DNA from 3 places in the Brevibacillus sp. LEMMJ03 genome. Region 2 is predicted to be linked to each of the others. Evidence: riboswitches for the same ligand, from Rfam matches in the RefSeq annotation. Region 2 holds a riboswitch; each other region holds the start of a gene.
The links. Region 2 has a riboswitch for lysine ahead of FOI68_RS02820 (aspartate kinase). Riboswitches for the same ligand answer to the same signal wherever they lie in the genome.

Region 1: linked by a shared signal. The riboswitch ahead of dapD (2,3,4,5-tetrahydropyridine-2,6-dicarboxylate N-acetyltransferase) and the one ahead of FOI68_RS02820 (aspartate kinase) in region 2 are both predicted to bind lysine.
Region 3: linked by a shared signal. The riboswitch ahead of FOI68_RS20200 (amino acid permease) and the one ahead of FOI68_RS02820 (aspartate kinase) in region 2 are both predicted to bind lysine.

Annotation. Positions count from the first base shown of each region.
Region 1 covers NZ_VKJN01000011.1:81,399-90,928, reverse strand. The annotation lists gene FOI68_RS15070 (hypothetical protein) at 1-2,082, opposite strand, end outside; gene FOI68_RS15065 (N-acetyldiaminopimelate deacetylase) at 2,298-3,443, opposite strand; gene FOI68_RS15060 (aspartate aminotransferase family protein) at 3,448-4,665, opposite strand; gene dapD (2,3,4,5-tetrahydropyridine-2,6-dicarboxylate N-acetyltransferase) at 4,682-5,392, opposite strand; lysine riboswitch at 5,485-5,670, opposite strand; gene FOI68_RS15050 (flavodoxin) at 5,823-6,266, shown strand; gene FOI68_RS15045 (GNAT family N-acetyltransferase) at 6,396-6,941, shown strand; gene FOI68_RS15040 (EcsC family protein) at 7,018-7,827, opposite strand; gene FOI68_RS15035 (hypothetical protein) at 7,839-8,069, opposite strand; gene FOI68_RS15030 (DUF1284 domain-containing protein) at 8,090-8,545, opposite strand; gene FOI68_RS23545 (hypothetical protein) at 8,697-8,849, shown strand; gene FOI68_RS15025 (class I SAM-dependent methyltransferase) at 8,945-9,530, shown strand, end outside.
Region 2 covers NZ_VKJN01000002.1:34,804-44,333, forward strand. The annotation lists gene FOI68_RS02795 (MDR family MFS transporter) at 1-891, shown strand, start outside; gene sdhB (succinate dehydrogenase iron-sulfur subunit) at 1,019-1,768, opposite strand; gene sdhA (succinate dehydrogenase flavoprotein subunit) at 1,787-3,547, opposite strand; gene FOI68_RS02810 (succinate dehydrogenase cytochrome b558 subunit) at 3,566-4,177, opposite strand; gene FOI68_RS02815 (DUF2507 domain-containing protein) at 4,588-5,034, shown strand; gene FOI68_RS02820 (aspartate kinase) at 5,209-6,450, opposite strand; lysine riboswitch at 6,685-6,871, opposite strand; gene uvrC (excinuclease ABC subunit UvrC) at 6,953-8,734, opposite strand; gene trxA (thioredoxin) at 8,939-9,256, opposite strand; gene FOI68_RS02835 (hypothetical protein) at 9,394-9,530, opposite strand, start outside.
Region 3 covers NZ_VKJN01000022.1:3,349-12,878, reverse strand. The annotation lists gene FOI68_RS20200 (amino acid permease) at 1-1,320, opposite strand, end outside; lysine riboswitch at 1,427-1,615, opposite strand; gene FOI68_RS20195 (extracellular solute-binding protein) at 1,984-3,054, shown strand; gene FOI68_RS20190 (ABC transporter ATP-binding protein) at 3,067-4,197, shown strand; gene FOI68_RS20185 (ABC transporter permease) at 4,194-5,897, shown strand; gene FOI68_RS20180 (HAD-IIA family hydrolase) at 5,910-6,680, shown strand; gene FOI68_RS20175 (glycerol-3-phosphate responsive antiterminator) at 6,729-7,286, shown strand; gene FOI68_RS20170 (glycerol-3-phosphate dehydrogenase/oxidase) at 7,506-9,206, shown strand; partial or broken gene FOI68_RS20165 (IS3 family transposase) at 9,274-9,530, shown strand, end outside.

The sequences.
Region 1 (9,530 bases), on a different contig from region 2:
AAGTACGGGGGCGATGCCGTACGGGCCGTGTTTGCCCACGACCGCCTGAATCTGCGGCACGGTGTCCTTGTCCGTATTGTCCGGCGAGTCGGACGTTTCCTTGTAGTAGTCGCCCGTATCCCAGAATTCGCTCGCCTGCATCCCGTCCTCCAGCGTCGGGCCGTTGACCACTGTCTTGAAAAAGCGGGTGTACATGTCGGTCAGCTTGCCCAGTTCGAGCGAGGGGTATTTTTCCTTGTCCGCGTCCGTGTTGACCAGGTTGAGCATGCCGAGGCGCAGCCCGGCGGAGACGGCGCCTGCCAGGTACGGATCGTAGGCGTAGTCGTTCTCCTTGCCGACTGCGTCGCGAAAAGCGGACGCCCCGTCGTCCCAGAACGTTTTCACCGTCTGGTCGAACAGCTTGCGGGCGGCATCCCGGTACTTCTCCTCCTTGGTCGCCAGAAACGCCGCCGTCAAACCGCGGATGGCCCCCAGTTGGGCCTTCAGCGTCTTGGCGTCGCCATCCCGGCCCGAGCCGATGCGGTAGCCGTTTGCCACCAGGCCGTCCTGTTCGTCCAAGAGCTTGGTGAGGATAAAGTCGGCCTGCGCCTTGATCATGCCCAGCGCCTTTTTCCCCTCCGGCGTACCCAAGCCTTGCGCCGCTTCACCGCTCGCGTATCCCAGCGGCATGCCGTCGACCGCCCGCTGGAACAGGCGCAGCGCCTCCAGGGCGTATCCGATTTGGAAGGTGTCGGCGTGATCGCCCTGCCCGTTCGCCTCCCCGGAGTGTTCGTCCACCAGCGTCTGCTCCCTGGCGTTCCAGTGCATCGCCTCCAGGTTGGCAAACAGGGTGTACAAAATGTCCCGGTTGAGCGAATACGGATCGTCCGCCTTCACGTCGTTTGCGATTTGATTGTCCAGGTTGGCCGCCGGCGCTTTCGGGAACGGGTCGCCGTCAAACACGGCGCGAAACGCCGGGTTTTGATTTTGGTTGGCGGGCCGCTGATCGGACGTGCCGAAAAATTCGGAAGCGGCCCACATCATCAGCCATTGGTCCTGCAGCAGGCTGCGTTTGTCGGTGACCTTCAGCTCCTTGACGCCGGGGAATTCCGTGCTGCCGTCTTCCGTCACCTGGATGGCGTGGGGAAGGTAGACAAGCCCCTTGGCCGGATCGTATTTCGTTCCCGGCGTGGCCCCCAGCTTGCCGCTGGCCGCTTCCAGAAACAGTCGGTCACGCATGAAGGCGAGCTTGTTCCAGACGCCCTCCGCGAGCAGCACCCCCTGCAAGCCGTCCGCCGTGCTGACGCCGAGGCGGATATTGGGGTCCTTGTCCTGGTCGGGCGAGGCGGCCTCCAGTTCTTCGTCCTTGTCCACCGTGTGGAATCCGCCCAAAAAGTCACCCAGCCAAAGCGCCTGCTTCAGATAGGTCCCGCCGAGCGCGGACGGGGTCAGCACCCGCTCCATCCGGCCGCGGTCCCAGCGCAGCGTGGCGAAGTCCACCTGGTATTTGGGAATGTAGCGTCCGTCTTCCCCGTCGGCGAACTTGCTGGTGTCCACCTTGGTCACGTAGTGCGGATCGCCGGACGCGTATTCGACAAACGTGGGGAACATGTTTTGAAACAGCTCCTCCGGCGTGTAGCCGACCGCTTTGGCCAGCGCGAAATAGCGCTCCGCCAGCGCCTTGCGCGGGTCGTTGGCTCCGGCCCGCTTGACGTTGACGGGACCGTTGACGAGATGCAGGCCCAAGCCGGACTTTTCCACCACTTCGTACATCGCCTCTTCGGAATACTCGTAGGACTCGATTCCGGCCGTGTAGTCAAACGGGGTGGGGCTGTCCGGCTTGCCCGCATCCAGCAGGTCCAGGTCAAGCCCCAGCGACTCCGCGAGCGGTTCGCCTGACAGTTCAAACTCGGAATAGGCAAACATGTTGGCCGCCGTGTCAAAGCGGTAATCGGTCTTTTCCACGCGCAGACCCTGTGCTTTGGTGCCGGCCGCCTGGCCCGCGGGCTGCGGTGCGGACTGGTTGGTGCCTGACGGCGCCTCCGGGGTGCACCCTGCCAGCAAGGCGGTTGCCAGCAATACGGAAAGCGGTTTTCTTGCCAAGGAAACTCCTCCTCCTGCCGTTGACGCATATAAGCGGATGATAATGAGAGTTATTATCAATGAAGATGATTCTCATTATACGCCCGGCAGTCATGCTTGTAAATGAGCAAAATGAAAAGCGACTCGATTGGAGTCGCTTATCGATGAACGGATTTTCGCGCGCGTGTTATCGCAGCCAGGCCGAAACGATCACGGCAAGGACCAGCTGGTCCTGCTCAGATCGGCCATTCCTCCTGCCCGGACAGCCAGGTCAGATAGTCCGTCACCAGACTGATGGCGATGTCGATCGCCCGCTCGTCCGGTTCAATTTTCGCATGGTGCAGGCCGTAGGGCGTATTCACCCCGAGCCAGAACAAAAAGCCGGGGATTTCCGACAGGAAAAAGCCGAAGTCTTCCCCCGTCATCGCTTCGCTGCAGCGGATCGGCGTGATGTCCGGGCGCTGGGTGCCCACCCATTCCATGAACCGCTCGGTCAGCGCCTCATGGTTGTACACCTGGCAGTACCCGCAGCCGTAATCGATGGTGGCCGTGCACTCGAATCCCGCTTCGACGCCTTTGACCAGCGCCTCGATGCGGCTTTTCACCCGGGCCATCGACTCCAGCGACAGCGTCCGGATCGTCCCCTCCAGCCGCGCCGTTTCCGCGATGATGTTCTGCTTGGTGCCCCCTTCGATTTTGCCCACCGTCACGACGGCCGCATCGAGCGGGTCGATGTTGCGGGCCACGATCGACTGAAGCTGCGTCACCAGATGGCTGGCCGCCACCACCATGTCGTTTGCCTTGTGGGGAAAGGCCGCGTGCCCCCCTTTGCCGGTCAGCTCGATCATCAGCTCCGAGGTGTTGGCAAACAGGATGCCCGGCTTGGTGGCGATGTGCCCCACCGGGTACTCCGGCGCGATGTGCAGGGCAAAGATGCAGTCGGGCCGCCACTCGGCAAACGCCTCGCTCTCCATCATCGGCTTGGCGCCGCCCGGTCCTTCTTCGGCCGGCTGGAACACGAAGAGCAGATCGTCATCGACGGGATGGTGAACAAAATGGGTCAGAATGCCCAGCCCGATCGCCATGTGCATGTCGTGGCCGCAGGCGTGCATGTACCCCTCGTGCGTGGAGCGGAACGGATAGGTCGTCTCCTCCCGAATCGGCAGACCGTCCATGTCCGCCCGCCAGGCAATCGTCCGCTTGGGATGAAGCCCGTTAACCCTGACGAGGATGCCGGTGCGCCAGGTCTTGATCTGCAGGCGCTCTTGCGGCAGCCGCTCCAGATAGTCCAGCAGATAGCGCTGCGTTTTGTACTCCGCAAAACCGGGTTCGGGAATTTGATGCAGGTCGCGGCGAATCCGCACAAACGGGGAATCGGTCATCCCTCTACACTTCCTTTCCGGTGCCGAGCGCCGTCAGTTGGCGGGCAAACACATCCACAAACCGGTCCACATCCGCCCGCGTCAAGGTGAGCGGAGGCAGCAGGCGGACGATCGTCTTTTGCGTCACGTCGACGAGGATGCCCTCGGCCAGCAGGTTTTGCTGCAGCCGGGCCGCTTCTTCGGGCGTCGCGTGCAGCGGAATGCCCACCATCATGCCTTTGCCGCGCAGCGCCTGAAGCTGCTCCGGCAGGCGCTGTCTCAGCTCTTCCAGACGTCCCCACAGGTAGCCGATCACGTCGCTCACATGGGCGCGGAAGGCCGGGTCGAGCAATTCGTCCAGCACCGCGTTGCCCAGCGCGGCGGAGAGCGGCGAGGGCGCAAAGGTCGTGCCGTGATCCCCCGGCTTGAACAGATTCATCAGCCGTTGGCCGGCGATCACCCCACCGAGCGGCAGGCCGCCGCCCACTCCTTTGGCAAACAGGATCAAATCGGGCGTCACCCCTGCGTGCTGATAGGCAAACAGACGGCCCGTACGGCCCATGCCGGTCTGGATTTCATCCATGGCAAACAGCACGCCCTCTTCCCGGCAGATCGCCTCCGCTTCCCGCAAATACGCTTCGGAGAGCGGCACCACGCCGCCGGAGCCGAGCACCGGCTCCATCAGGAGGGCCGCCGGCTTCTCGTTCCGGCAGACCGCGCGAAGCTGTTCCGCGTCTTCCGCATCCAGCTCGTAGACGGGAAAGTCGGGCTGGGGAAAATCCTGATAGACGTGGGGCTGCCGCGTCAGCCGCACCGCCCCCAGCGTGCGCCCATGGAAGCTGTTGCGCAGGACGGCGATCCCCGTCCGGCCGGCCCCCTCCGCTTTCGTCCATTTGTGGATCAGCTTGATCGCCGCTTCCGTCGCCTCCGCCCCGGAGTTGGAGAAAAAGACCTTGCCGGGGATGGTGTTGTCGATCAGCCGCTGCGCCAGCCGGATCGCCGGCGGGTTGAGAAAGACGTTGGAGATGTGCAGAAACCGCTCGCCCTGCTCCCGGAGCGCCTGGACAATCCGCGGATGGGAGTGGCCCAGCACGTTGACGGCCAATCCGGTAAACAGGTCCAGATACACCCGGCCGTCGGTGTCGTACAGGTAATTGCCCTCTCCTTTGGCAATTGCGATCGGCAGCCGTTTGTACGTCGAGACAATGTACTGTTCGTCGAGCGAACGCCAGTCCGTAGCCATCTTCTCACTCACGCTCCTACAGCTGCCGCAGCTCCTGCTTGATCTCCGTCTTGGAGCGTGTTTTTTCGTCAATCTGTTTAATGATGCGCGCCGGAGTGCCGGCCACGACCACGTTCGGCGGAACGTCCTCGATGACGACCGCGCCGGCGGCCACGACGGAACCTTTGCCGACGCGAACGCCTTCCAGAATCACCGCATTGGCGCCGACCACCACGTCGTCTTCAATCACGACAGGCTGCGCGGACGGCGGTTCGATTACGCCCGCGATCACCGCACCGGCGCCGATGTGGCAGTTTTTCCCGATGGTGCCGCGTCCGCCGACGACCACGTTCATGTCGATCATCGTGCCTTCGCCGATGACGGCGCCGATGTTGATCACCGCCCCCATCATGATCACGGCGTTGTTGCCGATGCTCACCTGGTCGCGGATGATCGCGCCCGGCTCGATGCGCGCCTGGATGCCTTTCGTGTCCAGAAGCGGGATGGCGGAGTTGCGGCGGTCGCTTTCCACCACGTAATCGGCGATTTTGTCCTTATGCTGCTCCAGCACCGGCTCGATCTCCTTCCATTCGCCGAAGACCACGCCTGTGCCGTTGCTGATAAACGTTTTGGCGTTTGCGCCGAAATCGATGCCGTCCAGGTCTCCTTTCAGGTATACCTTCACCGGCGTTTTCTTTTCGCTTTTTTGGATAAACGAGATAATTTCATGCGCATCCATCATGTTCACTGTGAATCTCCTCCATGACACTGTATGTGGAAATGTAGAAAAAGCAATGAGTGCAGACGCTATCCTCATTGCTTTTTGATACCTGAAAGCAAACCGTAAATAGCGCTCCACGAAAGGCCGTGCCTTTCATGACAGGGCGACCGTTGTTCACGGGAACCCCAGCCCTCGCCGTCCGAGGGGTACGGCCAGAACTTCGGCGCCTTGGCCTTTCCGTCTTCCCACGCCCCCCGCGTTTTTCGGCAAGACGTACTCTTCCGCAGCGCACCTCTATTTGTAGATACGTTATGGAATTTCCTTTTACTCTATCAAAATCCTCCCCGGGTGGCAACCTCTGAATGGAAAAGAGGGGAAACAGATAATTGTTGACAACGATAATCATTTTCATTATCTTGTAGTTGAAAATGATAACCATTATCTGTTTGGAGGGCTTATGAAAACGATCATACTGGTCTATGCAAGCATGACAGGAAACACCCGGGAGATGGCCGATGCGATCGTCGAAGGCATTCGGTCGGCGGGAATCGAACCGGAGGTCAAGGAAGTGGTGGACTGCTCCGCTTCCGAATTGGCCGACTATGACGGCATCGTGCTGGGCGCCTACACGTGGGGAGACGGGGAGCTGCCGGACGAGTTTCTGGATTTTTACGAAGAGATGGAAGGGCTTGACCTGCGGGGCAAAAAAGCGGCTGTATTCGGCTCTTGCGACTCCGGCTACGAAAAAGTGGGAGCCGCTGTCGACATTCTGCTGGAAAAAGTGACCTCGCTGGGCGCGGACGTCCCGTTGAACGGGTTGAAGGTGGAACTGTCCCCGTCCGTCCAGGAGAAGGAAACCTGCCGGGAATTCGGCCGTTCGTTCGCGCAGTCGCTGGCGTAGCGGAGCAGCGGTGCGCGCCCGCATCCATACGGTCCTGGCGCAATCTGCCGGGACCGTCTTTTCAGGCGGCCGCAAACGTGGTACACTGACGGTCCCCAGATTCCGTCCGGAGAAAAGGAGGACCGCTCCATGTCTTCGCTGGCACAAAGCGTGTACATCCGCCCCCTGACGGCGGAAGACGCGCCGGCCATGTTGGCGCTGCGCGTCCGCAATCAGGCGTTTTTTCAACCGTTTGAACCGATCCGCCCCGCGTCGTTTCTCACCCTGGAGGGACAGCGGGAGCAGTTGGCGGCCGCCGAGCGCGACTTCGCGGCGGGAACCGCCTACGCCTTTGGCGTTTTTCTGCGGGAGAACGACGAGCTGATCGGCCGCGTCAACCTTTCCAACGTCGTCCGGGGCGCCTGGCAAAACGCCACCATGGGCTATTATCTCGACCAGTCCCTTAGCGGCCGCGGCTGCATGACGCAGGCCGTCCGGCAGGCGCTGCGATTCGCGTTCGCGGAAGCCGGGCTGCACCGCGTACAGGCGGCGGTCATGCCCCGCAACGGGGCCTCCATCCGCGTGCTGGAAAAGACCGGTTTCCGCCGGGAAGGGCTGTCGCTTCGGTATCTGCAGATCAACGGCGTTTGGGAAGACCACCTGATCTTCGCGATCACGCGCGAGGAGTGGACTTAAATAGCCGAAATCACGCGGCCTGTCCTGTGCTGCTCAGGCAGCGGGGAAAGCCGGAGTGCGCGGGACATCCTGCCCGTCAGGCTCCGGCTTCCTCCTGCCGCAGCCGCTCCAGAATCCGCCGCTTGCGGTACAGCATCCGGCCCGTTTCCGCCACATCCTGCACGGTGGAGCGGTTCAGGTAAGCGCCAAACAGCATGCCCGCCACCGGCACCATCTGAAACAGCTTTTTCCAGCCGAAGTTTTCCGTGTACGTCACCACCACTTCCCGCCAGCCCTGCAGTTGGGCGATGACATCCCGCTGTCTTTCGGGCTCGTCAAAGCGGGAAAGCTCCTCCAGGATCGCCCGCTTGCCGACGATGTCGGAAGAGGCAAACTGCAGGCATTTGACGATGAACAGCCGCTCCCGCTTCTCCTCGGGGCGGTATCCGTAACAGAGCGCCATCTCCTGCAGCACCTTGAGCGAGGTGCCCAACAGCAGCGGGACGTCGATCGCCAGGGTGAACAGCCCGCCAAACCCCGTTGTCGCTCCCTGCACCGTGGCAAACGCGGCGCGGGATGCCACCATTTCCGCTGCCACCTTGTCCATGGTGACCAGCGGCAATCTCTTGACGTCCTCCTGCTTGGGCCGTCCCGTTCCCGGCTGGGCCTCCTGGAACCGCGCATACACTGACTCGTCGCTTACCAGATAGGTACCCCCCTGCTCCAGAAAGGCGGCCATTTCATCGACAGCCGTCCCCAGCTTCTCCCTGACGACGGCGGGCGTAACGCGGTCCAAAAGCACAAACGGCAGCCGGCCCAGCTTTTCCCAGAACCACAGGTCCTTCTGGTCCCGTTCCCACGCTTCCACTTCGTCCAACGCCCGCAAGAGCAACTCTCTCGTCTCCATTCCGACTCAACTCATCTCCTTTTGTCACGCGTCTGCCTCTCGCCGCCTGGCTGTGCGGCCGTTTTGCGCAGCCGACAGCGGGTGCGCAGCATCGCCTTTGCAAAGGCCTCCAGCTCCGCGAGGGAAGCAAATCCCTCAAAGACCTCACATCGTTCTACGATCCCCAGCTTGAGATGTTTCACCGCGCCGTCCTCCAACCGGAACCCCAGCTTTTCCAATACGCCGCGCTCTTCGTCCGTCACGATTCCTCTCTCCTTTCCCGCTATGGGGCGGATTTCCGCTCCTGCCTGCTGGCGGCCTGCGTCTGGCGCAAGCGGGCGATGCCCTCGCGGCACACGCCGTATTCGTACCAGGAGCATCCGGCGCACAGGAAGGCCAGATCGTCCGGTTCCACCAGGCGGCGGGTGCGCTCCACCAGTTCCGATTTGAGGTAGACCTCTCCCGCCGTCAATCCCAGATGGGCCAGAACGTTGCGGTCCAGCGTCTGCACGTGCTCTTCCGAATCGGGAGAAGCTTCGCACCGTTCCGCTCCCTTGTTGGGACACGCCTGGCACGTGTCGTCGAATCCCCGCACCACCCGAATGGGAAAATCCTGCCGGGGATCGCGGATCCGCTCGACGATTTCCCCCATTTTGGCGACAAACGCGGGGCTGTACCCCATCCCCTGAAACCCGTGAACGCACAGCAGATGATGGCCGCGCAGCACAATCGGTTCCATACGTTCCTCCTCCCTGCCGACACCCGGCATCTTTCCTTGGTTTTATCGTACTGCTTTCGCCATCCCTCCACAAGGCGGCCGCCGGGACAGGCATAATGCCCCCGCTGCTGGCAAACGCTAGGGACAGCCCAAGCGAAAGGAGGCAGGATCGATGGACAAGCGGACGGACGAGCGCAATCCGAAGCACGAACCGACCATCGCGCCCGGGATGGAGATGGACGAGCTGGAAGAAGAGGCGACGGAGGAAGAAATCGAAAACGGCGACTCCACCTCTGTAACCACGCTGTATCTTGACCGGATATAGCAGCATAAATAGGAAATAACTATAGACTTTATACTTTTTATAGATTTGACGAATAAACCCTCCACTGGTACAACCATACCAAGGAGGGATTTTCCATGCATGTAGAGAACCGCTGGAACGCACGGCTGTACGACGGCAAGATGGACTTTGTCTCCCGGTTTGGCAAAGGCGTGCTGGAATGGCTTCAGCCGCAGCCGGGGGAAACGATTCTCGACCTGGGCTGCGGAACGGGCGATCTCTGCGCCGAGATGGCCAAGGCCGGGGCTGTGCCGACGGGAATGGACCTGTCCGCCGACATGATTGACACGGCGCGGAGCAAATACCCCGCGCTGCGGTTTTTCGTCGCCAACGCCGAGACGTTCGTGACGGAGGAACCGTTTGACGCCGTCTTTTCCAACGCCGCCCTGCACTGGATGAAGCGGCCGGAAGCCGTCATCCGCCAGGTGTGGCTGGCGCTCAAGCCGGGCGGACGGTTCGTGGCCGAGTTTGGCGGAGCGGGCAACGTGGAACGGGTCGTCCAGGCCATCCGCGCCGTCCTGGCAGACAAGGGGCGCGATGCGGACAGCCGCAACCCCTGGTACTTCCCCGGCATCGGCGCCTACACCTCGCTTCTGGAACGGCAGGGCTTTGTCGTCAAACTGGCGCAGCACTTCGAACGGCCCACACCGCTTCCGGACGGGG
Region 2 (9,530 bases):
TTCGGGCTGTCGGCCGCGTTTCTGACCGCTTTCGTGATCGTGGAGTCGAGAACGGCCGAGCCGATTCTGCCGCTGCATCTGTTTCGGAACAAAACCTTCTCGCTGCTGAACGGCATCGGGTTTCTCATGTCGGTCGGGATGTTTGGCGCCATCATGTTCGTACCGCTGTTCATGCAGGGCATTGTCGGCATCAGCCCGTCCGAGTCGGGGACCATCATGGTGCCGATGATGCTGGCCATGATGCTGACCAGCATCGCGGGAGGCCGGATCGTAAAGAAAATCGGCGTCCGCACGCAGATGCTGATCGGGATGATCACGATGGCGGCCGGCTTCTGGCTGCTGTCTACGATGGTCGTAACCACCTCCAAATGGGAAGCGATGTCGTACATGATCGTGCTGGGACTGGGGATCGGGCTGGTGATGCCGCTGATTACCATCGCGCTGCAGGAATCCTTCCCCAAATCGGAACGGGGGGTCGTCACATCCTCGAGCCAGTTCTTCCGTCAAATCGGCGGAACGTTTGGCATGACCGTTCTGGGAGCGGTCATGAACCATCGCTCGACCGCCCTGCTGACGCATGACCTCATGCCCCGTTTGGAAAAACTGCCGCAGCAGGCTCACGGCATGGCGGAGCAGTTTTCCGCGATGATTCAGACAAACCCGCAGGGCCTGTACTCCATGCTGCTGAGCCCGGAAGCGCTGGCCTCCATTCCGGCCGGCATCCGGCAGACCCTGCTGCCGATTCTCAAGACGGACATGGTCGCCTCGCTCCATGAGGTGTATCTCGTCGGACTTGTCTTTATCCTGGCGGGCGCCGTGCTTGCCATGATGCTCGGCAAAATCAAGCTGTCCCCTCCGGAGCAAAAGGCGTCCGCTCAAAAAGCCGCGTAAACATCGCGCTGCGCTCGTTCGGAAAAAGGCACGATCATCGATCCAGGCAGACGCCAACATGCAAACAGGCGTGCAAACCACGGTAACGGTTTGCACGCCTGTTGTCTGTCATCCCCTGCACGAGAAATCAGGAGAAGAAGAATTTCTTCAGAGCGTATTTGGTCGTCTCTTTGTTCATGTGAGCGATGGAGGTGGTCAGCGGAATGCCTTTCGGACAGGCTTGCACGCAGTTTTGCGAGTTTCCGCAGTCGGCGATGCCGCCGTCTTCCAGCAGCGCTTCCAGACGCTCGTGCTTGTTCATCGCACCTGTCGGGTGCTGGTTGAACAGACGCACCTGGGAGATGGCGAACGGACCGATGAACGCCGATTTTTCGTTGACGTTCGGGCACGCTTCCAGGCAGACGCCGCAGGTCATGCACTTGGACAGTTCGTACGCCCATTGGCGTTCCACTTCCGGCATCCGCGGACCCGGACCCAGATCGTGGGTACCGTCGATCGGAATCCATGCCTTGACGCGTTTCAGTGCGTCAAACATGCGGCTGCGGTCAACGGACAGGTCGCGCTGAACCGGGAAGGTGCTCATCGGTTCCAGACGGATCGGCTGCTCCAGCTTGTCGATCAGAGCGGAACACGCCTGGCGCGGTCTGCCGTTAATCACCATGGAGCACGCGCCGCACACTTCCTCCAGGCAGTTGGATTCCCAGTTGACCGGCGTCGTTTTTTGGCCTTGCGCGTTCACCGGATTGCGCTGGATTTCCATCAACGCCGAGATCACGTTCATGTTCGGGCGGTACGGAACCTTGAATTCTTCCTTGTACGGAGTGCTGTCAGGGCTGTCTTGACGGGTGATAATCAGGTGGACAAACTTTTCGGCCATGATCAGTTCCCTCCCCTCTTACTTCTTCTTCTTGTCGGACGTGTAGTCCCGCTTACGCGGCGGAATCAGCGATACATCCACGTCTTCGTAGTAGATCTCCGGCGCGGTGGTCTCCGGATTGTATTTGGCCATCGTCGTTTTCAGGAACTTCTCGTCGTTGCGCTCCGGGAACTCCGGTTTGTAGTGAGCGCCGCGGCTTTCGTCGCGCATCAGCGCACTGATCGTGATTACGCGGGCAAGCACCAGCATGTTCCACAGGTGACGGGTGAAGGCTGCGCCGGAGTTGCTCCACTTGCTCGTGTCGTTGATGTTGATCCGCTTGTAGCGCTCCATCAGTTCCTGGATCTTTTCGTCCGTCTTCTTCAGGCGGTCGTTGTAGCGCACGACGGTCACGTTGTCGGTCATCCACTCGCCCAGTTCCTTGTGCAGGAGGTACGCGTTCTCGGTGCCGTCCATCTTGAGAATGTTGTCGTATTTCTCCTGCTCCTTCTTCGTGTAGCTGTCGTACAGCGTGGAGGGCAGAACGTCGCAGGACTGCTCCAGACCGTTCATGTACTCGATTGCCTTCGGACCTGCCACCATGCCGCCGTAGATCGCGGAAAGCAGGGAGTTGGCGCCGAGGCGGTTCGCACCGTGCTGGGAGTAGTCGCACTCACCCGCAGCGAACAGACCCGGGATGTTGGTCATCTGGTTGTAGTCTACCCACATGCCGCCCATCGAGTAGTGCACGGCCGGGAAGATTTTCATCGGTACCTTGCGCGGGTCCTCGCCCACGAACTTCTCGTAGATCTCGATAATACCGCCCAGTTTGACGTCCAGCTCTTTCGGGTCTTTGTGGGACAGGTCGAGATACACCATGTTTTCGCCGTTGATGCCCAGCTTCAGATCCACGCAGACGTGGAAGATTTCGCGGGTGGCGATGTCGCGCGGCACCAGGTTGCCGTAGGCCGGGTACTTTTCTTCGAGGAAGTACCACGGTTTGCCGTCCTTGTAGGTCCAGACGCGTCCGCCTTCACCGCGAGCCGACTCGGACATCAGGCGCAGCTTGTCGTCGCCCGGGATGGCGGTCGGGTGAATCTGGATCATTTCGCCGTTGGCGTAAATGACGCCCTGCTGGTACGCCGCAGATGCCGCGGTACCGGTGTTGATGATCGAGTTGGTCGATTTGCCGAAGATGATGCCGGGTCCCCCGGTCGCCAGGATGACGGCATCGGCGCGGAAGGATTGGATCTCGCCGTTGCGCAGGTTCTGCGCCGTGATCCCCCGACAGGTGCCGGCGTCGTCCAGAACAACCCCAAGGAAGTCCCAGTATTCGTACTTGGTCACGAGACCTTCCGTTTCAAAGCGGCGCACTTGCTCGTCCAGCGCGTAGAGGAGCTGCTGCCCGGTCGTTGCGCCGGCAAACGCGGTACGGTGATGCTTGGTCCCCCCGAAACGGCGGAAGTCCAGCAGACCCTCCGGCGTACGGTTGAACATGACGCCCATCCGGTCCAGCATGTAGATGATGCCCGGAGCCGCGTCGCACATCGCTTTGACAGGCGGTTGGTTCGCCAGGAAGTCGCCGCCGTAAATGGTATCGTCGAAGTGCTCCCAGGTGGAGTCGCCTTCCCCTTTGGTGTTCACCGCGCCGTTGATGCCGCCCTGCGCACAGACGGAGTGGGAACGCTTAACCGGAACCAGGGAGAACAACTGTACGGGAACGCCCTTTTCTGCTGCTTTGATGGTAGCCATTAATCCGGCAAGGCCGCCACCGACAATGATCAGTTTACCTTTTGCCATGAATGAGTCCCCCTATCCCTACAGAATGAATGCAGACATCGCCCGCAAGCCGATGAGCGAAACGATTACAAAAATGCCCATGGTCAGATAAGTGGCGAAACGCTGGGAACGTGGACCGACGGTGATGCCCCAGTGTACGAGGAACGACCAGAGACCGTTGGAAAAGTGAAACACGGTGCTGAGAATCCCGATGGTGTAGAAGACGACCATCAGCGGATCGCTGAGAATGTTGGCCATCATGTCAAAGTTCACTTCGGCACCCAGCGCTTTTTGAATGCGCGTTTCGTACACGTGCCAAGCGATAAAGATGAGCGTGATGATACCCGTAAGGCGCTGCCAGAGGAACATGTGGTTGCGGAAATGTCCGAAGTTGCCCACATTGTGTTTCGCCTGGAAGGCAATGTAGATCCCGTACACGGCATGGAACAGGATGGGAATGTAGATGAAGATGAATTCCACGGCGAGCAGGAATGGAACGTGTTCGATCATTCCTACCACCTGGTTGAAGGCTTCCGGTCCCCGGGTTGCCTGATAGTTCGCCGTCAAGTGGAACAAGAGGTACAGCCCGATTGGGAACAAACCGAGAAAAGAATGCAGCTTGTGGTTCAGAAAGCTATGGCCTTTCGCCATACAATGGTCCCCCTTTCAATTGTATGTAGCGTTCTTTGCTAGATCTTTTCCCCACTATCCTAACCCATTGCCCCGCCGGTTAGACATGAACCGCAGCAGCCTGCCGTCCCTGCCGCCCGGCTTGGCAAATTGTGTCGGAAAACGGAAAAAAGTTGGGCAAAACGTTGAACCACAACCAATTGTACTCCTGTCTCCTAGGAGCGTCAAGACAGTGAATAGACTAATTCCATTGTTGGATTACACGTATCAATCGTCCGATTTTTCTATGAATCTGTCATAGACGCGGCCGCTCTCTCATAGTCTGGTACCAAACAGGTTGACCAATCGGCTGCAAAAGACCGGCGTCCGCAGGAGGGTCCGACAGCGGACAAGCCATCGCGCGGCCTGCAGCCGGGAAGGAGGATCGCGAAATGAAAGAACCGGATCAACTGGGAGCCCTGCTGCCTTCCCGCGTCATCGCCGATATCGAGCGCATCCACATGCCCTATCTTGGCTATCACTTGCTGCGGGAGCACCTCACCCGCACGCTGCTGGGCGAAAGCGAACCGCCCATTCTCCACTGGCTGGGAAAGGAAATGGGGCGGCAGATTCCCATCCGCTCCGCCAACGGCCTGGTGTTTCCCTTTATCCGCCTGGGGCTGGGCAAACTGGACCTGCTGGAAGACGGGGAGCGGCAGCTTCGTTATCGCCTGACCCATACCATCTATCGCTACATGTCGCCCGAACGGATCAACCGTTCCCTCTCCCTGGAGTGCGGCATCATCGCCGGCGCTGTCGGCCGCTGGAAGGAGCAGGAGACGGAAGCCCGGATGGAGGCGGAGGAGACGGGCAGCGTCCTGATCACGGTCCGCTGGTAAGGCCTTGCCGGGACGGGTACGGGCCGGACGGACAAAATTCGGATGGAGAGGCACCGTATCGCCGCCGCAAAAAGTTCCCCCGTAAAAAATCCTCCTGTAAAAAATCCCCCTTTTTCCGCGGCGAAAAAAAGGGGGGAGGCAGCATGTGGCGTCGCTATTGGTTTGTCAGCCGGGTTACACCCCGTGCACGACCGCTGTTTCCGCCACGTCGAGGCCGTATGCGGTGTGCAGGCTGCGCACGGCCCGCTCGGTGTGTTCCGCCGGGATGACGCAGGACACCTTGATGTCGGACGTGGAGACCATTTTGATCGTGATCTCCTGCTCGGCCAGCACGCGGAACATCTCGGCGGCCACGCCCGGATTGTGTACCATGCCGGCTCCGACAATCGAGACCTTGGACAGGCCCTCTTCGTACTCCACTTTTTCAAAGCCGAGCTGATCCCGGTGGGCGTTCAGCGTGTCGAGCGTCTTTTTCAGGTCGCTCCCCGCCACCGTGAAGGAAATGTTGGTCACGGCCGCGTCGTACGAGCTTTGGATGATGATGTCCACGTTCACCTGGTGATCCGCCAGCGTGTTGAACAGACGGGACAGCGTGCCCACGCGCGCGGGCATTCCCACAACCGTCACCTTTGCGACGTCTTCGTCGTGGGCGACGCCGCTTACTACTCTTCCTGTTTCCATATGCGCAACCTCCTCTACGTACGTGCCTTCTTCTGTCGTAAAGCTGGAGCGGACGACCAGCCGGACCTTGTGGGTCTTGGCCGCCTCCACCGAGCGCGGATGCAGCACGCCCGCCCCCAGGTTGGCCAGTTCCAGCATCTCGTCATAGGAAATGCTGTCCAGCTTGCTCGCCGTCGGAACCACACGCGGGTCGGCGGTGTAGACGCCGGCCACGTCTGTGAAAATTTCGCATTTGTCCGCGTTGAGGCTGGCTGCCAGCGCCACCGCGGACGTGTCCGAACCGCCGCGGCCCAGCGTGGTGATCTCGCCCGCTTCGCTGACTCCCTGGAATCCAGCCACGATGACGACCCGGCCGCGCGCCAGCTCCTTCCGAATCCGTTCCGTCTCGATATGGGTGATCCGCGCCTTGCCGTGGATCGATTCGGTCGTCACTCCCGCCTGCCAGCCCGTCAGGGAAATGGCGTCATACCCTTTTTGGTGCAGCGCCATCGCCAAAAGCGCAATCGACACCTGCTCGCCTGTCGCCAGCAGCATGTCCATCTCCCGCTCCGACGGGTAGGGGGAAATCTGTTTGGCCATGTCCACCAGCACGTCCGTGGACTTGCCCATCGCCGACACGACGACGACCATGTCGTGTCCCGCTTCCTTATATTGTATAATCCGGTCCGCTACTTTCATAATCCGTTCGATGGTACCTACGGAGGTGCCTCCGTATTTATGCACGATCAACCCCATGCGGCTTCTCTCCCTTTTCCTATTCAACATGATTTCTCGTTTGATTCTTCTCTGTCAGGCCATCTTCGTTCCATTTCCTGTTGGAACATGCCGTTTTTCTCACTCTTGCAAAAAAGGCAGCGACGAGGATACACCTGTCACTGCCTGCCAGTTCGACATACCGGTTCCTCCTTCCCTTGACCACGTGAACAGTTGAGCATGACGGAACACACCCTGTTCCATCCTCAACCGACATCGTGAGATAGCTCTCCATCCGGCAACGGGTGATTGCGCGGATGACAGTCCTGCGCTTGTTCAACGCAGGCCCAGCACGGAGGAAGCGGGCCTTTCTCCGTACTTCGGCGAATTCCCCTTTCCCGTACCCGTCACAGATGCCCGATCTCAGGGAGGTACTCATGGTTTTCGCGCCTCTACCTCACTCCAAACGGGAAGTGAGGCTTGTTATGCTGTTTGTATGGGATTATACCATGAAGCCGCCTCGGGTTCAACGACCTTTTTGGCGTTACGTTTCCATCTGCCGAAGATGGCGGATAATCTCGCGGGCCAGCTTGTCGCCGATACCGATCTGCCGGAAGTCCTCCACCGTCGCTTCTCGCATCTTTTTCAGCGAGCCAAAATGCTGGAACAACAGCTTGCGCCGCTTTTCGCCGACACCGGGAATCTCGTCCAGCCGGGACGAGAGCATCGTCCTGCTGCGCGCCTGCCGGTGAAACGTGATGGCAAAGCGGTGCACCTCGTCCTGGATCCGCTGCAGCAGGTAAAACTCGTAGCTGTCCCGGCGAAGCTCCACCGGTTCCGGCGGATCGCCGTAGAGCAGTTGGGCCGTCCGGTGCTTTTCGTCCTTGGCCAGGCCGCAGACGGGGATGTAGAGCCCCAGCTCGTTTTCCAGCACGTCCATCGCCGCGCTGATCTGCCCTTTGCCGCCGTCGATGACGATCAGGTCGGGCAGCGGCTGGTTTTCCTTCAGCAGGCGGGTGTAGCGGCGGCGGATCACTTCCCGCATCGCCCCGTAGTCGTCCGGCCCCTCGACGCTTTTGATCTTGAATTTGCGGTACTCTTTCTTGTCCGGCCGGCCGTCGGTAAAGACGACCATCGCGGACACCGGTTCCGTGCCCTGAATGTTGGAGTTGTCAAACGCCTCGATGCGGTGCGGCGTGCCAATTCCGAGCACGTGCCCCAGATTGTGCACCGCCTGGATCGTCCGTGCATCGTCCTTGGACATCAGCGCAAATTTTTCCTGCAGGGCAATCCGCGCGTTTTCGGAGGCCATCTGCACCAGTTCCCGCTTTTTGCCCCGCTTGGGCGCGTACACCTTGACGCCCAGCCACTCCGCCAACAGCTCCGGCTCGCTCTGCTCCGGCAGCAAAATTTCCTTGGGCAGTGCGTTCTGCTTGTCGTAGTAAAACTGGGTGACGTAGGACATAAAGTCCTCCGCCTCGTCGCCGTAGTACGGAAACGACGTCGTCTCCCGCTCGATCATCTTCCCCTGCCGCATGTAGAAAATCTGGACGCACATCCAGCCCTTGTCGACGGCAAAGCCGATGATGTCACGGTCCACCGTGTCGGTAAAGGTCACCTTCTGCTTCTCCATCACGGCTTCGATGCTGCGGATCTGGTCGCGAAGCTCCTTGGCCCGCTCAAACTCCATGTTTTCCGCCGCCTGCAGCATCTTTTCCGTCAGCTCCCGCTTCACCTCCTCGTGGCCGCCGTCGAGAAAGCGGCAGATCTCTTCCACCAGCCGCTGGTTCTCTTCCGCGGGCACCTCATGGACGCAGGGAGCCAGGCACTGCCCCAGATGGTAGTACAGACAGACCTGCTTCGGCAGCGTTTTGCACTTGCGCAGCGGGTAGAGGCGGTCCAGCAGCTTCTTTACCTCGGATGCCGCCCCCGCGTTGGCGTAGGGACCAAAATAACGCGCCTTGTCCTTGACCACCTTGCGGGTGATTTCCAGGCGCGGATGTTTTTCGTTGGTGATCTTGATGTACGGATAGGTTTTGTCGTCCTTCAGCATCACGTTGTAGCGCGGATTGTGCTGCTTGATCAGGTTGCACTCCAAAATCAGCGCTTCGATCGCCGAGGAGACGACGATGTATTCAAAGTCGGCAATTTCGCTGACCAACAACTGCGTCTTGCCGTCGTGACTGCCCGTAAAGTAGGAACGGACGCGGTTCTTCAGCACCTTTGCCTTGCCCACGTAGATGATGTCTCCGTCCTTGTTTTTCATCAGGTAGCAGCCCGGCTTCTCCGGCAGGACGGCCAGCTTGTCTTTCAAGGAGCTGTTCACGGCTGCCCCCTCCTTTCTTCATGTCCGGCCCATCGGCCCTTCCCGCACGGGCGGGAATGTACGTTCCGTCCCCATGTTACCACGTTTTTCGGCGAAACACGACTGTTTCTCGCTGGCACAAAAAAATCAGCATCCGCGCAGTGCGAATGCTGATGACGGACCCTGCCCGGCTTAAGCGGCCAGGCAGGTGTTGATCCGTTTTCCTTACAGGTGTTTGCCCAGCGTGCCCATCAGCGCTTCCTTCGGTTGGAAGCCGATTACCTTGTCGACCGGCTGACCGTCTTTAAACACGATCAGCGTCGGGATGGACATCACGCCGAAGCGGCCGGCGGATTCCGGATTCTCGTCCACGTTTACTTTAACGATTTTCAGCTTGGTCCCCACTTCGCTGTCGATCTGCTCCAGCACCGGCGAGATCATTTTGCAGGGGCCGCACCACGGAGCCCAGAAGTCAACCAGGACAGTGCCGCCTTGCTCCACTTCCTGGGAAAAGGTTTGATCGGTTGCATGTACAATTGCCATGGTATCGTTACCTCCTTCTATTCGGTACGCCAAAAGGTTCCATACGCCCTACAGTATATCATTCTCCACCGGAAATGACTACGGCGGACGACACTTTGCCGCGCTTTCCACGTTAGTCTGTCCGGAATCGCCGCACTCTATTGCCCCATGTGCTTCAGCCGGTTGATCTCCCGTTCGTGGTCGCACACTTTGCGGTGCATGAGGTCAAAATCGGATTCCAGCAGTTGATGATGCCGTTCCAGGCGGTCAAAGCGGCGGTTGGTTTCGTCGCGAA
Region 3 (9,530 bases), on a different contig from region 2:
GTTCCAGTCGATCGTCTCCCCGGTGAAGGCGGTGTAGTTTTGGCCGAGGATGACGAAGCAGCAGACGACAAATGCGAAGATCGGGCCGAACGGGAACCACTTCGCCCGGTATGGCAGTTGGTTCAGGTCGCGGCCTTGGGCTGCGTACGCCTTGCGGAAGCGGTAGTGGCTGATCGCGATGCCCAGCCAGGCGATAAACCCGGACATCCCGGAGGCGTTGAGCAGCCACATGTAGACGGCGCCGTCGCCAAACAGGGAGGCGAGAAACGCGAGCATCCCGATGCTGGCGGTCAGCAGCAGCGCATTGACCGGAACGCCCCGCTTGTTTACCTTGCTGAACAGCTTGGGCGCCTTGCCTTCTTTGGCCAGCATCCACAGCATGCGGGTGGAGGCGTACATGCCGGAGTTGCCCGCCGACAGGACGGAGGTCAGGATGACGGCGTTCATCACCGACGCGGCGAAGGCGAGACCGGCCTTTTGAAACACCAGCGTAAACGGGCTGATCGCGATGTTCTCGATGTCGCCGTTGACCAGGTTGGGGTTGTCGTACGGGATCAAGAGCCCGATCACGATGATCGCCAGGATGTAGAACAGCAGGATGCGCCAAAACACCTGCTTGATCGCTTTCGGCACGTTTTTGGCGGGATTTTCGCTTTCTCCCGCGGCAATCCCGACCAGTTCCGTCCCCTGGAAGGAGAAGCCGGCGATCATGAAGACGCCGAGCATCGCCATGAAGCCGCCGTTGAACGGCGCTTCGCCGACGGTAAAGTTGCGGAAGCCGACCGCTTCGCCGCCCATGATGCCGAGGATCATCAACAGGCCGATGATGATGAAGAGGATGACGGTCGCCACCTTGATCAGGGAAAACCAGTATTCCGATTCTCCGTATCCTTTTACGGACAAATAATTAAGACCAAACATGAGAGCGAGGAACAGGGCGCTCCACAGGATGGACGGCGTGTCGGGGAACCAGTACTTCATGATCAAGGCCCCGGCCGACAGCTCGACGGCGATGGTGATGGCCCAGTTGTACCAGTAGTTCCACCCCAGCGCAAAACCGAGGGACGGATCGACGAACTTCGTCGCGTACGTGGAAAACGAACCGGAGACGGGAAGAAAAGCCGCCATCTCGCCCAAGCTGGTCATCAGGAAGTAGACCATCAGGCTGATGGCCGCGTAGGCGGCCAGCGCGCCGCCCGGACCGGCGGAGTGGATGGAGCCGCCGCTCGCCAAAAACAGCCCCGTGCCGATGGAGCCGCCGATGGCGATCATGGTCAGGTGTCGGGCCTTGAGGCCCCGCTGCAGTTGATTGGATTCCATGAGTGCATGCACGACCTTTCTGATGAGATAGTCGGAAGGAAGGTCGGACATAAAAAATACCGCCACAACGAACAGGGCGGTATTGTTACATCCCCACCAAGCCTTCGTTGAAGATAGCACACCACGTTTGCCCGGCTCGCAAACGTGACAGTTCTGCCCCTTTCGGGTACAGCCCCAGCCCGTGTGCCCAGAGAATGCACAGCGGACTTCGGCGGCTTTTCCCTCCTCTGGAGTCATCGATCTTCTCTGGATCTCGTGCCAGAATCATATAAAAGCCGCGACCTCTATCCTCATCGTATTTGATGAGGATAATCTATGCAGTTATGTTACGGTTCAAGTATATAGAAAAACGGGGCAAAATCAAGGGCTAAAATTTGTAAGATGCCCGTGCGTCTCGTGACCGTGACCGGAGACTCCAGCAGTCCGACTTGTCTGAAAAATTAAGCGTTTTCATTGACAGAAAGAAATGGATCTGGTTATACTTGAAGAAACGTTGATCGGATAGCATATTTTCCCATACGGTTAGGCGGAGAAACGGAGAAAACCCTTACCCGTAAACACACTCCCAAGGGGATGTGTTTATCTACGTGAGGGTTTTTCTTTTTCTCCCGCCAAACTGTTTGACTATTCGATCAACAATAAATAGAAAGAGGGGTCTGACGCATGTTGAAAAAATGGATGAACGTCGCAGCCACGGCCGTTTTGCTCTCCACTGTCGCCCTGGCGGGGTGCTCCTCCGGCGAAGAGGCTTCGCCCGGCGGCACACCGGCAGGGAACGGATCGGCGGGAGCGAAGGAACTGGGACCAATCGCGCTCTATTCGCCGGAGACGCCGGATATGACCAAAGAGATCGGGCTCAATTTTGAAAAGGCTTACAAAGGGTCCTCCATCAACGTGCAGTACGCCGGGACCAACGTGCTGGTCAACCGCATGATCGCGGAAAAAGACAACCCGCAGGGCGACGTCTGGTACGGCGGCGGCGGATTCCTGCCGTTCGAGGCGGCCAAGGACAAGGACATCATCACATCGTATACGCCGGAAGCGATCAAGGATTGGCCGGAAGTGCGGGACGGCATCAAACTCCGCGACAAGGACTGGAAGTGGATCGGCGCGGAGGTGTTCGTGCTCGGGTTCGCCTACAACAGCGACCTGGTGAAGCCGGAAGAGGCGCCGAAAACCTGGGATGACCTGCTCGATCCCAAATGGAAAGGCAAAATCCAGATGCCCAACCCGGCCGCGTCCGGCACCGCGACCCTCACTGTGCTGAGCCAACTGATGGCCCGCGGCGAAGAGCAGGGCTGGGATTACTTCAAAAAGCTGGTGGAACAGATGAGCGCCATGCCCGACTCCGGCTCCGCGCCTTCCAAAGCGGTTGCCAAAGGGGAGGCACACATTGCGATCGCCTTTGACTTCATGGCGTACGAGATGAAGGCCAAGGGGGAGAAAATCGATTTCATCGTGCCGGACAAGACGCCGGTCATCGTCAACCCGGTGTCGCTGGTGAAGGACGGCCCGAACCCCGACGGCGGCAAGGCGCTGATCGACTACCTGCTGTCCAAGGAAGGGCAGCAGACGCTGGCCAACTGGTACCACATCCCGATCTCCAAAGAAGTGGAGTCGAAAACGCCGCTTACCCTGGAAAAAGTCATCCCGCACGCGCAGGAGCTGGACGTCGACTGGGTCGTGAACAACTACGACCGGGTGCGCAGCGAGTGGCGGCAAAAATTCCAGTAAGGAGGCTCTTGGATGGGGTCGGTTCGAATCGAACACTTGCATAAACAATTCAACGGAATCACTGCTTTGGAAGACGTCAATCTGGAGATTCGCGAGGGCGAATTCTTCGCCCTTCTGGGCCCTTCCGGCTGCGGAAAAACGACGACCATGCGCTGTGTGGCCGGTTTTGAAAGCCCCACCGCGGGAAAGATTTTCATCGGGGAGCGGGATGTGAGCCATGTGCCCGCCAACCAGCGGAACTGCGGCATGGTGTTTCAGAGCTACGCGCTGTTCCCCCATCTCAGCGTGTTTGAAAACGTCGCCTACAGCCTGCAGGTGCGCCGCTTTTACCAGGGCGGCCTGGGCACGAAGCTGTCCGTGCTGGCCCACATGCTCAACCGCAAGCTGGGGAAAGTGGACAAGGACACCGAAAAAAAGGTGCGCGACGCCCTTGATTTCGTCGAACTGGGCCACCTCGCCGACCGCCTGCCCGGACAGTTGTCCGGCGGCCAGCAGCAGCGCGTGGCGCTGGCCCGGGCGCTGATCATGGAGCCGGCCGTCCTGCTGATGGACGAGCCGCTGTCCAACCTGGACAAGAAGCTGCGCAGCAGCATGCGCGTCACCATTCGGCGCATCCAGCAGAAAGTGGGGATCACGACGATCTTTGTGACCCACGACCAGGAAGAAGCGATGAGCATGGCCGACCGCGTGGCCGTGATGCAGGGCGGCAGGCTGGTGCAGGTGGACACGCCCACGGCCCTGTACAGCCAACCGGCCTCCACGTTTGTCGCCGATTTCGTCGGCGCGTCCAACATCTTCAAAGCGACGGTGAAGGAGTCCGGCGAGGCGGGCACCGTGCTGCAGCTCGTCGGCGACGGGGTGATTCGCTCCGCGTTTCCGACCAACCGCAGCGAAGTGGACGTGATCATCCGGCCGGAAAGCATCCGCCTGTTCGCGGACGGGGCGCAGGTGGATACGGGAGACAACCTGCTGGAAGGCACGATCTCCATGTCCACCTATCTGGGTTCGATCATCCGCTACGACGTGCAGGTCGGCGAGCTGCAGGTGGAAGTGGACAAAACCTTCGAAGCGGGCAGCCCACTGCTGCCGGCGGGGACGAACGTGAAGCTAGCAATCGATCCGAATGTCGTGGTGATCCTATGAAACAGCGGCACTTTACCTTCAACGGCTTTACCGTGCTGAAATGGTTGATTTATCTCTTTTTCCTTGTGTTTTTGCTGGTCCCGCTGTTTTCCATCCTGCTCGTCAGCCTGACGGGAGAGCCGGTCAACCTGTTTGGCAGCCTGACCAGTCAGAAAATTTTGTCGTCCACGCTGAAGAAGCTCTCTCACCTGTCGCTGGACGCGTACTCGTCGCTGTTTGAAGGCACGGGGTACTTCGCCGCGCTGGTCAACAGCCTGAAGCTGAGCACGGGGGTGGCGCTGCTGGTGACGGTGTTGGTGCTGCCGATCGCCTACGCCTTCGCCCGCACCACCATGCCGTGGAAGCCGTTCTTCGCCGCGCTCTGCACCATCCCGCTGGTGGTGCCGACGTTCATCTCGTCCTACGCGTTTACCCTGATGTTCGGCAAGACCGGGTGGGTCAACCACATCTACCGGTCGCTAGGCGGCGAAGGCGTGCTGTTTGACGTGCAGTCGATGTTGGGAATCGTGCTGGTACAGGTCTTTTTCTTCTTTCCCTACGCGCTTTGGCCGATGGTGGCGGCGTTCAAGATCAGCGACCTGACGCTGGAGGAAGCGTCGCAAAACCTGGGGGCGCAAGGCTGGTACACCTTTTTGCGGGTGACGCTGCCGCTGGCCGTGCCGGGGATCGTCTCCAGCATGCTGCTGATTTTTACCGTCAGCTTTTCCGATTTCGGCACGCCGATCATTCTGGCGCCCAAAGACCTGAACCTGATCGTGGTCGAGGCGTACCGCGAGATCGCCGGCTTCTACAACTGGGCGGGCTCGGCCGTCCTGACCGTGATCATGCTGCTGGTGGCCGCCTTCTTTTTCTGGCTGCAGCGGTTGGTGGTCAAAGGGAAGGAGTACGGCACCATCTCGGGCAAGCCGACGCGGCAGAAGCTGAACGACCACAAAGGGGTCGTCGCCGTGCTCACTATCTACACCTTCCTGGTGATGCTGGTGCCGCTTTTGGCCGTCGGGTCCGTCTTTCTCTCGTCGCTGGCGACCACCTGGGGTCATCACGCCCTGCCCGACGGCTACACGCTGAAGCATTACCTGACCATCTTCAGCACGTCGCATAAAAATATCGTGAACAGCCTGGTGCTGGCGGCCGGAGCGCTGGTGCTGAGCGTCGTGATCGCCACGTTTGTTTCGTACTTCGTGGTGCGGCGCGGTTCCGGCGGGCTTGACTTCGTCTCGTCGATCCCGCTGATCGTGCCGGGGATTTCCCTGGGGATTGCGCTGATCCAGACGTTTAATACGGCGCCGCTGAAATTGACCGGCACCGCCCTCTTGCTGATCGTCGCCTACACGATCCGGCGGATGCCGTACATGATCCGCTCGACGATGAGTTCGATGATGGCCATCCGCAAAGACATCGAAGAAGCGGCCGTCAACCTGGGCGCCTCCAACCTGCTGGCGGCGGTTACGGTCATCGGCCCGCTGATGCTGCCGGGCATCGCGGCGGGCGCCATCCTGGTATTCGTGACGGTGATCAAGGAGACCAGCATCTCGCTCCTGCTCGCTCCGACGGATTGGGCGCCGATGAGCCTGGCCGTGTTTCAGAACCTGCTGCGCGGCGAGTACTACACCGCTTCGGCGATGGCGATCCTGATCATCGCCATTGTCATCGCGCTGCAGTCCCTGGCGAAAAAACTGACCAAAGACCAACTGTACTAAGGAGAACGGGCAATGAGAGGGTTTATCTTTGACCTCGACGGTACGGTCTATCTGGGGGACCGTTTGATTGAGGGGGCGGCGGAGGCGATCCGGACGCTGCGGGCGCGCGGCGACAAGGTGGTGTTCCTCTCCAACAAGCCGATCGCCACCCGCCAGTCCTACGCGGAGAAGCTGACGAAAATGGGCATCCCCACAACGGTGGACGACGTGCTCAACTCTTCGCTGATCACGGCCCGGTACCTGCAGCGGGTGATGCGGCCAGGCGAGCGGGTGCTGGTCATCGGGGAGCAGCCGATCCGTGACGAGCTGGCGGCGCACGGCATCGTCATGAGCGACGACCCGCACGATGTGCAGTACGTCGTCCTGTCCTGGGACCGGCAGTTCAGCTACGGGATGCTGAACGCTTTGTACCAGGCGGCGGTGCGGGGAGCCAAGGTGATCGCGTCCAACCCGGACCGGACGTGCCCGCTGGAAGACGGACAAATCCCGGACACCGGCGCGTTTATCGGGGCATTGGAAGGGGCGACGGGCAGGCCGGTCGACCTCGTGGTGGGCAAACCCTCCCCGATCGCGGCGGAAGCGGCCGTCCGCCATCTGGGGCTGGACTACGCTTCCTGCTACATGGTGGGCGACCGGCTGGAAACGGACATCAAGATGGGCAATGACACCGGGATGAATTCCGTCCTCGTGCTGACCGGCATCTCCACCAGGGAGATGGCCGAGCGGAGCGAATACCGTCCGCGCTATATTTTAAACAGTATTAAAGAAATTGTGAACATTTAGAAAGTGGTGGTATAATAGGAGCAACCAACCTGACCTGGAGGGTAACGGATGTATCCTATTGTCGATCTTGTCGAACACCAGACCATCGCCGCGGTTCAATCGGAAGCCGATGTGGACGACGCGATCAAAAGCGACGTGAATATCGTCTTTCTGTTGACCGGCTCGATTTTCAACATCAAGGAACTGGTGGACCGGATCAAGCAGGCCGGCAAATGCGTCTTTTTGCACATGGAGTTCATCGAGGGCATCGCCCCTGACAAAAGCGGCGTGGCGTACGTGGCCCAATACATCGCGCCGACCGGCATCATCTCCACCCGCAGCAACCTGATTCGGGTCGCCAAGGAGATGGGGCTGATGGCGATTCAGCGCATCTTTCTGATCGACCGCAACGCCGTGATCAAAGGCATCAAGGTCGTGGAGCAGAGCATGCCGGATGCGGTCGAAGTGATGCCCGGCGTGATGCCGAGGGTGATCCAGGAGATGACCGGCCTGACGCCGCTGCCCATCATCGCCGGCGGACTGGTCGGCACCAAGCAGGAAATTGACGACGCGCTTGCCGCAGGGGCGCTGGCCGTGTCGGTCGGCACCAAAGACCTGTGGTTTTAGTGGACGTAGTTTTCGTGTAAGTCTTCTTGTGAATAGGAAAAAGGGAAGAGAACAGGAGAACCCCCTTGAAAGGACGGCTTGTCTGATGACTTCAGGCCGCACTTTTCACGGGGGGTTTTTTTCGGCATGAAACATGGAGCGCGTGAGAAGAACCGGCGCGGGCGAAGCGGCTGCAACAGGGAGGCTTCGTCCTGCCGGAGAGGAGGCTTTTGTGTGAAAATGAAATTTTCAGCGAGCAGCCGGCTGGCTGTACTTCAGGAGATGGCGGGGGAGACGCTTGACCTGCTCGTGATCGGCGGCGGGATTACCGGTGCGGGCATCGCGCTGGACGCCAGCGTCCGCGGCATGAAGGTGGGCGTGGTGGAAAAGGCGGACTTCGGTTCGGGGACGAGCAGCCGCTCCACCAAACTGATTCACGGCGGGCTCCGGTATCTGAAGCAGGGGGAAGTGAAGCTGGTGCGGGAAGTGGGGAGAGAACGGGCCATCCTGTACAAAAACGCCCCCCATCTGGTCATTCCCGCCCCGATGCTGCTGCCGATCTACCAAGGGGGAACCTACGGCTACCTGGCCTCGTCGGTCGGCCTCTACCTGTACGACCTGCTGGCCGGCGTGGAGCGCACGGAACGGCGGAAAATGCTCAGCCGCGACGAGACGATCCGGCAGGAGCCGCTGCTCAAGCGGGACCGGCTCAAAGGAGGCGGACTCTACGTGGAATACCGCACGGACGACGCCCGCCTGACGCTCGACATCATGAAGACGGCTGTGGCACACGGGGCACGGGCGGTCAATTACGCGGAAGCGCGCCAGTTTCTCTACGACAACGGCCGGTTGACGGGGGTGCGCGTCGCGGATGGCGTGTCGGGCCGGACGTTTGATCTGTACGCCACATGCGTCGTCAACGCCGCCGGCCCCTGGGTGGACGAACTGCGCCGCTTGGACGGCTCGCTTGCCGGCAAGCGCCTCTATCTGACGAAAGGCGTCCATCTGGTGGTCGCCTACGACCGCCTGCCGGTGGCGCAATCGGCGTACTTTGACACCCCGGACGGGCGCATGGTGTTCGTCATTCCGCGCGGCACGATCACCTACATCGGCACGACCGACACGCCCTACCGACACGACATCGACCAGCCCCGCACCACCGTCGCGGACCGCGACTACCTGCTGCGCGCGGTCAACGCGATGTTCCCCGATGTCAGGCTGAAGCCGCGGGACGTGCTCTCCCATTGGGCCGGACTGCGCCCGCTGATTTACGAGGAGGGCAAAGGCCCGTCGGAACTGTCGCGGAAAGACGAGGTGTTTCATTCCCCTTCCGGACTGATCACCATCGCCGGAGGCAAGCTGACGGGCTTCCGCAAGATGGCGGAAAAGGTGGTCGATCTGGTAGCGCAGACGCTGCGGGAGCGGGAAGGACGGTCCTTTCCCGGCTGCACGACCGACCGGATTGTGATCAGCGGCGGAGAGCGGCACGGGCGTGAGCGGTATGAAGACTGGAAGCGGGAGATGCTGCGGCTGGGGGTGGAGAAAGGCGTCGACCGGGAGACGGCGCAGGAGTGGCTCGACACGTACGGCACCAACACGCTGCGGATCTACGACCGGCTGCCGGAACCGCCGCTTACCCCCGAACAGCTTCTGCGGGCGCAGATTCAATACGCCGTGGAGGAGGAGATGACGGTGCACGCCGTCGACTTCCTGCGGCTGCGCACCGGCTGGACCTATTTTCAACTGCACAAGGCGGAAGAACAGGCGGAGCGCGTCGTCAGACTGATGGCGGACGAACGGAAATGGGACGCCGCGGAGACAGCACGCCAGCGGGAGATGGTCGCGCGCTTGATCGCCTCAATCCGCCAGCTTCCGGAAAGCGACGCGGCGTTGGAGGAAGGAACGCGTTGTCCGCTTGACAGGGAGTCTCGTTGCAATTGATTTTTGACAAGCCGTTGACAAAGAAGGTCAACGGCTATTTGACTTCAGTTATGTACCCGAAAGTGAAGACGAGCTGCTTATTCACTCAGATCAAGGCTGGCATTACCAAATGAGCAAGTACCAACATGCATTGAAAGAGAAGAACGTCACGCAGAGTATGTCGTGGAAAGGAAACTGTTATGACAATGCTGTCATGGAGAACTTCTTTGGTATCCTGAAATCGGAATTATTATATATGCAAGAGTTTGAAAGCATTGAGCATTTTAAACAAGAGTTGGCAAAATACATCGACTACTATAACAACAAACGCATCAAGGCAAAATT